2 linked regions of the Krasilnikovia cinnamomea genome follow. The protein of the gene in region 2 interacts with the protein of the main gene of each other region in a pairwise test. Links are inferred from orthologs where the notes say so. Each region holds a gene or a part of one and is shown on either strand. Other genes may lie near its edges. The genes, in order: EV385_RS06290 and EV385_RS08435.

Region 1 (5,628 bases), 470 kb from region 2 along the record:
AGGCGCCCCGAGCCCGGCAGCAGTGCCGCGGCGGCGGCGCAGCCCAGCGCAGTGGCCAGCATGATCATCGCCCCGCCCGCGCTGGCGGCCAGTGCCCGCCCGGTGCGCAGCTCACGGCGCGCCACCAGCAGGGCGACCAGGACCGCGAGACCCGCCGCGCCCGTCACCGTGTTCGTGATGACCTGGATCCGTTCGCCGCTGAGCAGCCCGTACGTGATCCAGCCGATCGGCAGGGCGAAGGTCAGCCAGGAGGCGGTCGCGGACAGTCCGGTCGTGTGGCGCTGAACGCAGGAGCGCCAGACCTGGGGCCAAGGGAGGGCGATCGACAGGGCGGCACCGAGCAGGCCGAGGGCAGAGGGGTGCATGATCCATTCCGGGTCGTGGGGAATGCCGGTATTCCGGCTACGGATGTCCCCATCGGCGACCCGGGACGACGACTGAACAAGATCCACTGGTGACCGTGGCCACTGTCCGACAATTGAGAACCCGCCGCGCAGCGCCGCAACCGGTGTTATGGGCCGGGCTCAGTCCGGAGTCTCGGGGGTGGCCAGACCCGCGTGCTCGTCACGGTCGGCCCAGTCCAGCAGCGGGGTGAGGTCGTGGGCGACGGTGTCGATGTCGGCATGCAGGTCGCCGAGTCTGGCGAAGCGCTCCGGGACGGTGGCCATGGTGCAGTCGCGCGGGTCGACCGTGTCGATCTCGTCCCACGTGATCGGCGTGGAGACGGTCGCCTCCGGCACCCCGCGCACCGAGTACGCGCTGGCGATGGTGTGGTCGCGGGCGTTCTGGTTGTAGTCGATGAACAGCGACTCCGGGTCGCGGTCGCGGCGCCACCACGTCGTCGTGACGTCCTCGGGGGCGCGCCGCTCCACCTCCCGGGCGAAGGCCAGCGCGGCCCGGCGTACGTCGGCGAAGCCCCAGTCGGGCCGGATCCGGACGTACACGTGCAGGCCCTTGCCGCCGGAGGTCTTCGGGTAGCCGGTGATGCCCAACTCGTCGAGCACCTCGTGGGCCACGTGCGCGACCCGCCGCACCGTGCCGAACGGGCACTGCGGCATCGGGTCGAGGTCGATGCGCCACTCGTCCGGCTTCTCGGTGTCGGCGCGCCGCGAGTTCCACGGGTGGAACTCGACGGTCGACATCTGCACCGCCCAGATGACCTCGGCGAGCTGGGTGACGCACAGCTCGTCGGCGTGCCGGCCGTACCGGGGGAAGTGCACCCGCACCGTCTGCAGCCAGGGCGGCGCGCCGTTGGGGACCCGCTTCTGGTGCACCTTCTCCCCCGCCAGGCCGTCCGGGAAGCGGTGCAGCATGCAGGGCCGCTCGCGCAGCGCGCGCACGATCCCGTCGCCCACGCTGAGGTAGTACTTCACCAGGTCCAGCTTCGTGCGCCCCGAGCTGGGGAAGTACACCCGGTCGGGGTTGGAGATCCGTACGGTGTGCGGCCCGACCTCCAGCTCCACCGCCGGTGACCTGCTCGCGGAGGCCGGCATGGATCTCAACCTAGCGGTGGTGGCCGCTCAGGACACTGTTTCGAGATCGCGGTCCGCCTCCGGCTCCTCCTCGGCCGGACGGTCGTGGACCGCGGTGAGCTTGCTCGGCCACCACATCCACCGGCCGAGATCAAGGGTGAGCGCCGTGACCAGGACGGACCGGACGATGAGCGTGTCCAGCAGGACCCCGAACGCGACCGCGAAGCCGATCTCCGCGAACGCCACCAGCGGCAGGCTGGCCAGCGCCGCGAACGTACCCGCCAGCACGATGCCCGCCGAGGTGATCACCCCGCCCGTCGCGGCGAGGCCGATCAGCGCCCCGCGCCGGGTGCCGTGGTGGTGCGCCTCCTCGCGGACCCGGGTCATCAGGAAGATGTTGTAGTCGATCCCGAGCGCCACCAGGAACACGAAGACGTAGAGCGGGAACGACGTGTCCTCGCCCGCGAAGCCGAACACGTGCCGGAAGATCAGCGCGCTGACCCCCAGGGCGGCCGCGAACGACAGCACGACCGTGGCGATCAGGATCAGCGGGGCGACCACCGCGCGCAGCAGGATGCCCAGGATGATCAGGACGACGAGCAGGACCAGCGGGATGATCAGCCGGTTGTCGTGGTCGTTGGCCCGGTTCATGTCCAGGGTCATCGCGGTGATGCCGCCGACCTTGGCGTCGGCCCCCGGGACGGCGTGCACAACGTCGCGGATCCGGTCGATCGTGGCGCGGGCCCGGCCGGAGTCGGGCGCGTCGCGCAGCGTCCCTTCGATGGCGGCCAGGTCGTCCTTGATAACCGGCTCGGCGACCTCGGCGACGCCCTGGGTGCCGGCCAGCGCCTGCCGTAGCTGCGCGGCGGCCGCGGCCTTGCCGATCACCACGACAGGCTGACCCTGCCCGGCCGGGAAGTGCCGGGCGAGGGCCTCCTCGCCGGTGACCGACGGCGGCTTGGTGACGAACGTGTCGGCGGTGGCCAGCCCCTTGGCCTCGAGCTGGAACAGGCCGAGCGACATGGCGCCCAGCGCCACGGCCGTGACGATCCAGGTCAGGCGGGGGCGCAGCGCGATGCGGGTGCCCAGCTTGGCCCACAGGCCGGTGGCGGTCGGCTCGGCCGAACCGTACGCGGGGCGGGCGGGCCAGAACAGCCAGCGCCCGAAGATGACCAGCAGCGCGGGCAGCAGGGTGATCATCACCAGCAGGCCGACCGTGATGCCGATGGCCGAGACCGGCCCGAGCCCGCTGGTCGCGTTCATCTCCGCCAGGGTCAGGCAGGACATGCCGATCGCCACGGTGGCCGCGCTGGCGATGATCGCCGGTCCGGCCCGGTGCAGGGCCAGCGCCATGGCCTCGTGCCGGTCGGTGTGCCGGCGCAGTTCCTCCCGGTAGCGGGCGACCAGCAGCAGCGCGTAGTCGGTGCCCGCGCCGAACACGAGCACGGTCAGGATGCCCGCGCTCTGCGCGTTGACCACCAGGCCGGAGTGCTTGGCCAGCAGGTAGATCACCGCCTGCGCGGTGGTCAGCGCGACGCCCGCCGAGATGATCGGCAGCAGCCACAGCACCGGACTCCGGTACGTGATGAGCAGGATGATCGCGACGACCGTGAGGGTGGTGTAGAGCAGGGTGCTGTCGATGCCCTCGAACGCCTTGGCGGAGTCGGCCGCGTTGCCCGCGGGGCCGGTGAGGTAGACGGCGAGCCCGTTCGGATCGGCCTCGGTGACCGCCTTGACCTCGGCCACCACGTCGACGATCTTCTCCCACCCGTCGGCGTCGATCTTGATGGGCACGATGATCTGCAACGCCTTGCCGTCCTGGGCGGGCACCGGGCCGATCACCTTGCCGGTGACCCCCGCGACCTTCCCCAGCGCCTCGGCGTCCCGGGCGGCCTTCGCCTGGTCGCCGGCGACGATGCCGGACGGGCGCTCATAGACGATCACCGCCGGGGCGATGTCGTCCGGCTGGAACCGCTTCTGCAGGTCGGCCGCCTGGGTCGACTCGGCGTTGCCGGGCAGCCAGGCCGAGTTGTCGTTCTTCTGAACCTCGGTCAGCTTGCCGGCCAGCGGACCGGCCACCGCGAGCACCACGATCCACAGCGCCAGGACCAGCCATTTCGTCCAACGCCCGCAGACCAGCCACGCGACGCCGCCCGTGCCCGCCATCCGAATCCCCCCAGACCGCTCGCGGTACGACCGACCGGATCGTAGTCGCCCTGGCCGGAAACGCCGAAGCGGTTTACCCCCAAGCTCAGGGTCTTCTCAGGGTGACCCTAATCCGCGGCGCGGTGCCGCCCGACCCGAACGGGCTCAGGTTCCAGGCGGGCCCGCCGCCCGCCGCCCGCCTTCTTGACCGCGTACATGGCGTGGTCGGCGGCGCGCAACACCAGGTCGGAGTCCTCCTTGGGGGCGGCCAGGTGGACACCGACGCTGGCGCCGATGGTCACCTCGCTGCCGTACACCTGGAACGGCGTCTCGATGGCGGCGCACACGCGGGCGCTCATCGCGTCGGCGTCGGCCTGGTCGAGGATGCCGGGCATCAGCACGACGAACTCGTCGCCGCCGACCCGGGCCAGCACGTCCTCGGCGCGTACGCAGGCGCTGAGCCGGTCCGCGACCTGCCGCAGCAGCTCGTCGCCCGCCTCGTGGCCGTGCATGTCGTTGACCGGCTTGAAGCCGTCCAGGTCGACGAAGAGCACCGCGACCGCGTCGCTGCTCAGCGTGGAGTCGAGCGCGTCCTGCATGCGGCGCCGGTTGGGCAGCCCGGTGAGCGCGTCGTGCAGCGCCTCGTGGGTGAGCCGCTCCTGGAAGGCCCGGTTCTCGCTGACGTCACGGGCGTTGATGACGATGCCGGCCAGCGCGCGGTTGTGCAGCTTGTTCGACGCGGTGATCTCGAACCACCGGTACGTGCCGTCGGCGTTGAAGACCCGCGACTGCATCCGCTTGACCCCGTCGCGTTCGCCGAGCAGCGCGGCGAACGCGGCCTGGATCCGTTCCCGGTCGTCCGGGTGGATGATGTCGAAGACGCTGGTGCCCTGCATGGAGCCGCTGGGCACGTTGAGCAGCGAGGCGGCGCTGGGGCTGGCGAACGCGATCCGGCCGGTCGGGTCGAGCACCGACACCATGTCCGGGGCGTGCTGGAACAGCGCCTGGAAGCGCTCGTCCGAGCGGCGCCGCTGGATCTGCGTGCGGTAGCCGAGCAGGGTGATGCCGATGACGCCGATGAGCAGCATGGCCAGCAGGGTGACGTTCAGCGTCTGGCTCTTGCTGTGCACCGCGCCCTCGAACGAGGCGAGAGACTGGCTGCGGACGTACGACCAGCCGCCCGGCATCCCGGGGACGACGATCGCGATCGTCGGGGTCTTGCCGGAGGTGAACTGCACGAAGGTGGGACCGGCGGCGTGCCGCGCGGCCGCGGTGACGGCCGGGTCGATCATGGTGCCGATCTTGCTGCCGTCGCTGGAGTAGCCGATCCGGCCACCGCTGTCGATGACCTCGGTGAGGTGGGCGCTGTCGCTGAGCGTGGCGACGTATCCCTGCAGCGGGGTCTTCGCGAGCTCCATGAAGCCGACGAGCACCGCCACCGGGGCACCGTTGCGCACCAGCGGGATGGCGACGGCCTCGATGGCCACCCCGTCGACCAGCATCACGGAGGAGAAGCCGGGCCTGGCGCGGGCCAGCTCCTCGCGCATGCGGGTGTAGCCGGGGTCACCCACCGACGGCAGGCCCGTGCTGCGGGTGGCGTTGAGTACGGTGCCGCGCAGGTCGGTGATCGCCGCACCGTACTTGAGGACGTTGGTCTTGGCCACAAAGCGGTCCAGGGCCCGGCGGTCGGCCGCGTTGCCCTTGCCCAAACGGAACGTGGTGGTGCTGGCGAGCTCCTTCAGCTCGCCGGCCGTCACGAGCTGCATCTGGCCGGAGAGGGTGGTGTTGTTGACCGCCAGCGCCTGGGTGTCGGCGCGGTGCACCGTGTCGGCCGCGCGCAGCGCCGAACGGTTCACGAGCACACCGATGGCACCGGCGGCGATCAGCAGCACGACGCTGACCACCACGGCGATCCAGTTGCGCAAGCGCATCGGGCACCCCTCCTCGAAAGAGAGGATCGGCACACCGGGACCCGCACTCAATCAAACTGAGCCGGATTTGAGCCGGTCCG
Region 2 (6,477 bases):
GTGAGGCCGCGTTCGGCGGGCACGAAAACGGTCGGACGTACGCCCTCGGCGGTTGCCAGCCGCACCGCCCGGGCCCCGCCCGCCTCCGTCCAAGCGATCGTGAATCCGCCGAACAGGCAGGGCGCGACGTTGTCCGGGTGGCCCTCCAGCCGTGCCGCCACCCGCAGCGCCGCCGCGTCGTCCAGCCGGGCGGACCCGTCCGCCACCAGGGCCCTGGCCAGCAGCACCCCGCCCACGATCGCGGCGGAGGAGGAGCCCAGCCCGCGCGCCTGTGGGATGCGGTTGACGCAGCGCACGGCCACCCCGGCGGGGCGGCCCCCCATCTCGTCGAAGGCCGCCAGCATGGCGCGGACCACCAGGTGCCGCTCGTCGGTGGGCAGCTCGCCCGCGCCCTCACCGGAAACCTCGACCGTGAATGTGTCACCGGTCACAGTCGCGCTCAGGTCGTCGTGCAGACCGAGGGCGAGGCCCAGGGCGTCGAAGCCCGGGCCGAGGTTGGCGCTGGTCGCCGGCGTCCGTACGTGCACCGGATCGGAGACGAAGGTCGGTACCATCGCCCCAGCCTAGGGGGTGATCATCGACGGTGATGACCCGCACGCGCCGGAATCTCAGGTGTCCGCCGGGACCGGGCTCAGCGACAGCCGGCGGGTGGCGATGCGCCAGCCGACCGCGTACGTGAGGGTGATCAGGCCGCAGCCGGCGAGGACGACCTGCTCGCTGACCCGGTCGACCACCGTGGCCGCGCCCAGCTGGCTCACCGCGATGGCCAGCGTCGCCAGCATCATGTCCGTGGCGAACACCCGGCCGCGCAGCCGGTCCGGCACCTCGCCCTGCAGCGCGTAGTTCGACAGCACCCAGTTCGTGCCGCCCGCGAAGTGTGCGACGAAGACCAGCACCAGCACCAGCCAGAACCACGGGGCGACCGCCACGCCGAGGTAGCCCAGGCCGTACAGGCTCATCGACAGGGCCAGGCCGGGCAGCAGCCAGCTCCGGTGGCCGAGCACCCGGCGCATCAGCAGCGGGCCGACCAGGGCGCCGGCGCCGCGCACCGCGAACAGCAGGCCGGTGCCCAGCGGGCCCGCGCCGTACAGCGCGGCCAGCAGCGGGAACACCGTCAGGACCCCGTTGCCGAGGCCGACCGCGGACTTCACCGTGACCAGGGCCCGGATCCGCGGCCGGGCGCCGATGTAGCGCAGCGCCTCGACCAGCGCGGGCCAGGCCCGCGGCGGCGGCCCGGCCTCGCGCGGGGCCTGCAACGGGCGGCGGATCAGCGCGGTGAGCACGGCGGCCAGCGCCAGGCTCACGGCGGCCACGGCGAAGCTCACGTACGGGCCGAAGGCGGTGCTGAACACGCCCCCGAGGGAGGCGCCGACGATGGTCATCGTGCCCCAGGCCGACCCGGCGACCGCGTTGGCGGCGGCCAGGTCGTCCGGGTCGACGACGTTGGGCAGTGCCGCCGACGCCGCGGGCGAGTAGAACGCCTTGGCGACCGCCATCGCTCCCACGGCGACCAGTGCCAGCGGGGCCGTCGCCGCCGAGCGGACCGCGAACAGCAGCAGCATCGAGGCGAGCGCGGCCAGGTTGGCGGCCACCAGGATGACCCGCCGGTCGATCCGGTCGGCCACGGTTCCCGTGTACGGCAGCAGCAGCGCGTTGATCCCCGTGTCGGCGGCCAGCACCAGCGCGCCCCACACCCCGCTGCCGGTGAGCTGGGGCAGCAGCACGAGCAGGGGAACCATGACGAACCAGTCGGAACCAAACACGACGAGCTCGGCGCCGAACAGGCGGCGGAAGTCCCGGTTGCGGGTAAGGACCGACAGCGAACTGGCCACGTACGGAAACCTACCGGCCGCGCGCTTTACCGCGCGCGGCCGGTACGCGTCCGGTCAGGCGGGCGGCGTCTCCGGACGGCGCGGCATCCGCAGCACCTCGAACTGGTCCGTGTATCCGCGCAGCGCACCCCCGGGCTGCGGGGCGTCCGCCGGCTTGGCCTCCTCGGGCGACGCCGCCTCGAAGTGCACCGGCTCCGGGGCCTCGTGCGCCCCGCCACCGGCGCCCGGCGCCTGGGGAGCGGCCGGTGCGGACTCGTCGGCGGCATGCCGCGGCGCGTCCCCACCCGACTTGCGCAGCCGGCGCCGTTCCCGCTTGGCCCGCGACCGCTCCTTGCGGTTCTCGACCATCGTGTACAGCGTCGGCACCAGCACCAGCGTCAGCAGCGTGGAACTGACCAGGCCACCGATGACCACAATGGCCAGTGGCTTGGAGATGAACCCGCCCTCCCCGGTCAGGCCCAGCGCCATCGGCAGCAGCGCGAAGATGGTGGCGATGGCGGTCATCAGGATCGGCCGCAGCCGGTGCCGTCCACCCTCGACCACCGCCTCCTGGACCCCCATCCCCGACTGGCGGTAGTGGTTGATCAGGTCCATCAGCACGATCGCGTTGGTGACCACGATGCCCACCAGCATCAGCACGCCGATCAGGGCGGGCACGCCGAGCGGCGTACCGGTGAGCAGCAGCAGGATGATCGCGCCGGTCGCGGCGAACGGGATCGACACGAGCAGCACCAGCGGCTGCACCAGGCTGCGCAGCGTCGCCACCATGATGATGAAGACGATCGCGATGGCCGCCAGTACGGCGAGACCGAGGTCGGCGAACGCCTCCTTCTGCTGCTCGCTGACGCCCCCGATCTCCTTCGACGCACCGGCCGGCAGGGTCAGCGCGTCCAGCTTCTGGGTCAGCTCCCGGGTGGTCGCGCCGACGTCGGAGCCGGTGGCGGTGCCGGTGACCGTGGCGCTGCGGTTGCCGTCGATGCGGGTGACCTCTTCGGGGCCGGAGGCCTCGGTGACGTCGGCGACCTGGTCGAGCGTGACGACGCCCGTCGCGGTGGGCAGTGGCAGCTTGCGCAGCGCGTCCGCGTTCGCGGGCGGCGTGCCCAGGGAGATCACGACGTTCTGCGACTCGCTGTCGACGGTGATCTGCCCGGCGGGCGCCGGGCGGAACGCACCGGCCACGGTGCGGGCGATGCCCGCCTCGGTGAGCCCGGCCCGGGCGGCGGCCGCCCGGTCGACCGTGACGTCGAGCCGCGGCACGTTGGCGGCGAGGTTGGTGCCGACGTCCGTGACGCCCGGAGTCGCGGCCATGGCCTGGCGCACCTGCTCGGTGGCGGTGTTCAGGACGGTCGGGTCGCTGGCCTTGACGATGACCGAGAGCTGGTCGGCGTTGAAGCCCGAGCCGTTGTCGCCGCCGACGGTCACCTCACCGAGGCCGCTCATGCCGTCGAACCTGTCCCGCAGTTGTTCGGAGACGACCTCCGCGTCGGCGTCCGGTTCGAGGTGCACGATGAAGTTCGCGCCGCTGGCGTCGGCCGCCCCCGCGAACGGGTTGAACGTCCCGTTGCCGACCGTCACCTGGTACGTGTCGACGTCGGAGTTGTCCTTCAGCACCGCCTCGACCTGCCGGGCCGCCGCGTCGGTGGCGGCCAGGCTGGTGCCCGCAGGCAGTTGCTGGTTGATCATGATCGTGTCCTGGCCGGACTGGTCGATGAAGTTGGTCTCCAGCTTCGAGCCCAGACCCAGCGTGCCCACCAGGATCAGCACACCGATGAGCACGGTCGTCCACCGCCGGTGGGTGGCGAAGTGGATCACCGGCAGGTACGTGCGCTGCAGCGGGCTGCGCCGCTCCTTCGCCTCGGCGGCCGCCCGCACCTCGGGGGCCTCGTTGCCGCCCCCGGCCGGACGCAGGAACCAGTACGCCAGCACCGGGACGATGGTCAGCGACACCAGCAGCGACGCCAGCAGCGCGACGGTGACCGTGATGGCGAACGGCGCGAACAGCTGCCCCACGAACCCGCCGACCAGGGCGATCGGCGCGAACACCGCCACCGTGGTCAGCGTGGAGGCGGTCACCGCACCGGCGACCTCCTTCACCGCCGCCGTGATGGCGTGCACCTTCTCCTCGCCGTACCCGAGATGTCGTTTGATGTTCTCCAGCACGACGATCGAGTCGTCGACGACCCGGCCCACCGCGATGGTGAGCGCGCCGAGCGTCAGCAGGTTGAGCGAGTAGTCGCCGACCCACAGCGCGATCAGCGCCACGAGCACCGACAGCGGGATGGAGACCGCGGTGACCAGCGTGGAGCGCACCGACATCAGGAAGACCAGGATGACGATGACCGCCATGAGCAGGCCGAGCATGCCCTCGGTGGTGAGGCTCTTGATGGACTTCTCGACGAACGGCGCCTGGTCGCTGATGACCGTGAGGGTGGCCCCGGAGTTCTTCTCCAGCTCCGGCAGCTTGGCCCGGACCTGGTCGGAGATCAGTACGGGGTTGCCGTCCGGCGCCGCGGTGACCTCGATGCCGAGGCTGTCGACCCCCTCGGTACGGGTGTACGAGGTGGCCGTGGCCAGCTTGCTCTCGACCGTGGCGACGTCGCCCAGCTTGACCGGACCCCGGCTGCCGGTCAGATAGATGTCGCGCAGCTGCTGCACCGACGTGATCGGCGTGCCGACCTGCACGCTCAGCGAGCGGCTGCCGTCCGTAACCGCACCGGCGGGCACCGAGACCCCGTTGGCCTGCAGGATCGTGGCCAGCGACGCGGGGTTGACCCCGGCCGCGACCATCTTGGCCTGGTTGGGGGTGATGACGACCTGCTGCTGGCGCGCGCCGGTGACACTCACCGCGCGGACGCCCTCGATGGCGCTGAGCTCCGGGACCACGTCCTTGTCGAGCCGGTCGGCCAGCTCGGCCTGGTTCGTCCCGCCCGAGGCGGCCAGCACGATCGCGGGAATGTCGTCCGTGCTGCCCGCGAAGATTGTCGGGGTGACCCCGGCCGGCAGGGTCGGCTGGATCCGGTTCACCGACGTGGTGAGCTGGTTGATCGCATTGTCCAGATCGGTGCCGAACGCGAACATCACCTGGATGGTGGCCGAGCCCTCGCGGGTGGTGGAGGTGAGACTCTCCAGCCCGTCGGCGCCCTTGACGGCGTCCTCGATGGGCCGGGTGATCTGCTCCTCGATGATTTCCGGGCTGGCGCCGGGCAGGGTGGCGCCGATGAACGCGCCCGGGAACTCCAGCGAGGGCAGCAGTTGCTGCTTGAGCGATGGGATGGCGTAGATGCCGAAGCCGGTGACCACGAGCGCGATCAGCGCCACGAGCACACGGTTGGCGAGGCTGAACCGGGTCAGCACGGACATGTTTCCCCCGAAAAGGTCGACCAGACCTCACAGTCTGCCCGACCCGTTCGGCGGGTCTGCCCCTGCCCCGGGGGGTTCAGGCCAGGTCGAGGGCGCGGGCGGCGAGCACCACGTCGTTGCCGATCGTGGTGGGCTTGGGGGCGGTGCTGATCGCCCACTCCGGATCCTTGAGGCCGTGGCCGGTGACCGTGCAGACCACCGTGGCGCCGGCCGGCACCCGGCCCGCCTCGCCCTGCTGCAGCAGCCCCGCCACGCTGGCCGCGCTGGCCAGCTCCACGAACACCCCGACCTCGCGGGCCAGCAACCGGTACGCGTTGAGGATCTCCCGGTCGGTGACGGCCTCGATCAGGCCACCGGAGGTGTCCCGGGCGTCCAGCGCCTTCGTCCAGCTCGCCGGGTTGCCGATCCGGATCGCGGTGGCGATGGTGGACGGCTCCGGCACCACCTGGCCGTTGACGATCGGGGCGGCGCCGGAGGCCTGGAAGCCGTACATCTTCGGCAGTCGCTTGGCGTTGCCGGCGTCGTGGTCCTCCTGGTAGCCCATCCAGTACGCGGAGATGTTGCCCGCGTTGCCCACCGGCAGGCAGTGGACGTCCGGGGCGTCGCCGAGCGCCTCGACGATCTCGAACGCGGCCGTCTTCTGCCCGTGCAGGCGGAAGATGTTCACCGAGTTGACCAGGGAGACCGGGTAGTCCTGGGACAGCTTGGAGGCCAGCGCGAGGCAGTCGTCGAAGTTGCCGTCCACCTGCAACAGCTTGGCGCCGTGCACCAGCGCCTGGGCCAGCTTGCCCAGCGCGATCTTGCCCTGCGGCACGAGCACCGCGCAGGTCAGCCCGGCCCGCGCGGCGTACGCGGCGGCGGACGCGCTGGTGTTGCCCGTGGACGCGCAGATGATCGCCTTGGAGCCGTCCTCGACCGCCTTGGAGACGGCCATCGTCATGCCACGGTCCTTGAAGGACCCGGTCGGGTTGGCGCCCTCGACCTTCAGGTACACCTCGGCACCGACGCGCCGGGACAGCACCGGGGCGGGCACGAGCGGGGTGTTTCCCTCGTGCAGCGTGACGACCGGCGTGGCATCGGTGACCGGCAGCCGGTCGCGGTACGCCTCGATCAGTCCCCGCCAGCTCATCTCGTACCCCTTCACCTGCAACTGCGACGGTTCGATGATGCCGTATTCACCGATTGTGGGACGGCCCGTGACCACCTGCCGGGATCAGGCGCCGCCCTCCACGCGCAGCACGCTCGCGATCGACCTAACGATGTCGAGCTGCTCCAGTTCCGCGAC

The links.
Region 1: the proteins of EV385_RS08435 (region 2) and EV385_RS06290 interact in binary tests that used the Bacillus subtilis proteins (3 or more experiments, as listed by UniProt). The link is inferred for Krasilnikovia cinnamomea from one-to-one orthologs.

Annotation. Positions count from the first base shown.
Region 1 is NZ_SHKY01000001.1:1,444,392-1,450,019, forward strand. What follows is about bases 1,080-4,072. They hold EV385_RS06290 (MMPL family transporter), read right to left. Parts: upstream 3,639-4,072; coding sequence 1,521-3,638; downstream 1,080-1,520. Other genes in these bases: ligD (non-homologous end-joining DNA ligase), read right to left, coding at 1,080-1,493; EV385_RS06295 (sensor domain-containing diguanylate cyclase), read right to left, coding at 3,746-4,072. Also shown: EV385_RS06280 (SemiSWEET transporter), read right to left, coding at 1-365; more of ligD, read right to left, coding at 525-1,079; more of EV385_RS06295, read right to left, coding at 4,073-5,548.
Region 2 is NZ_SHKY01000001.1:1,910,341-1,916,817, forward strand. What follows is about bases 1,687-5,528. They hold EV385_RS08435 (efflux RND transporter permease subunit), read right to left. Parts: upstream 5,193-5,528; coding sequence 1,887-5,192; downstream 1,687-1,886. Other genes in these bases: EV385_RS08430 (MFS transporter), read right to left, coding at 1,687-1,832; thrC (threonine synthase), read right to left, coding at 5,269-5,528. Also shown: thrB (homoserine kinase), read right to left, coding at 1-554; more of EV385_RS08430, read right to left, coding at 609-1,686; more of thrC, read right to left, coding at 5,529-6,321; EV385_RS08445 (homoserine dehydrogenase), read right to left, coding at 6,406-6,477. UniProt on the Bacillus subtilis protein: Required for self-resistance to surfactin, an antimicrobial lipopeptide surfactant produced by B.subtilis. Also required for swarming motility.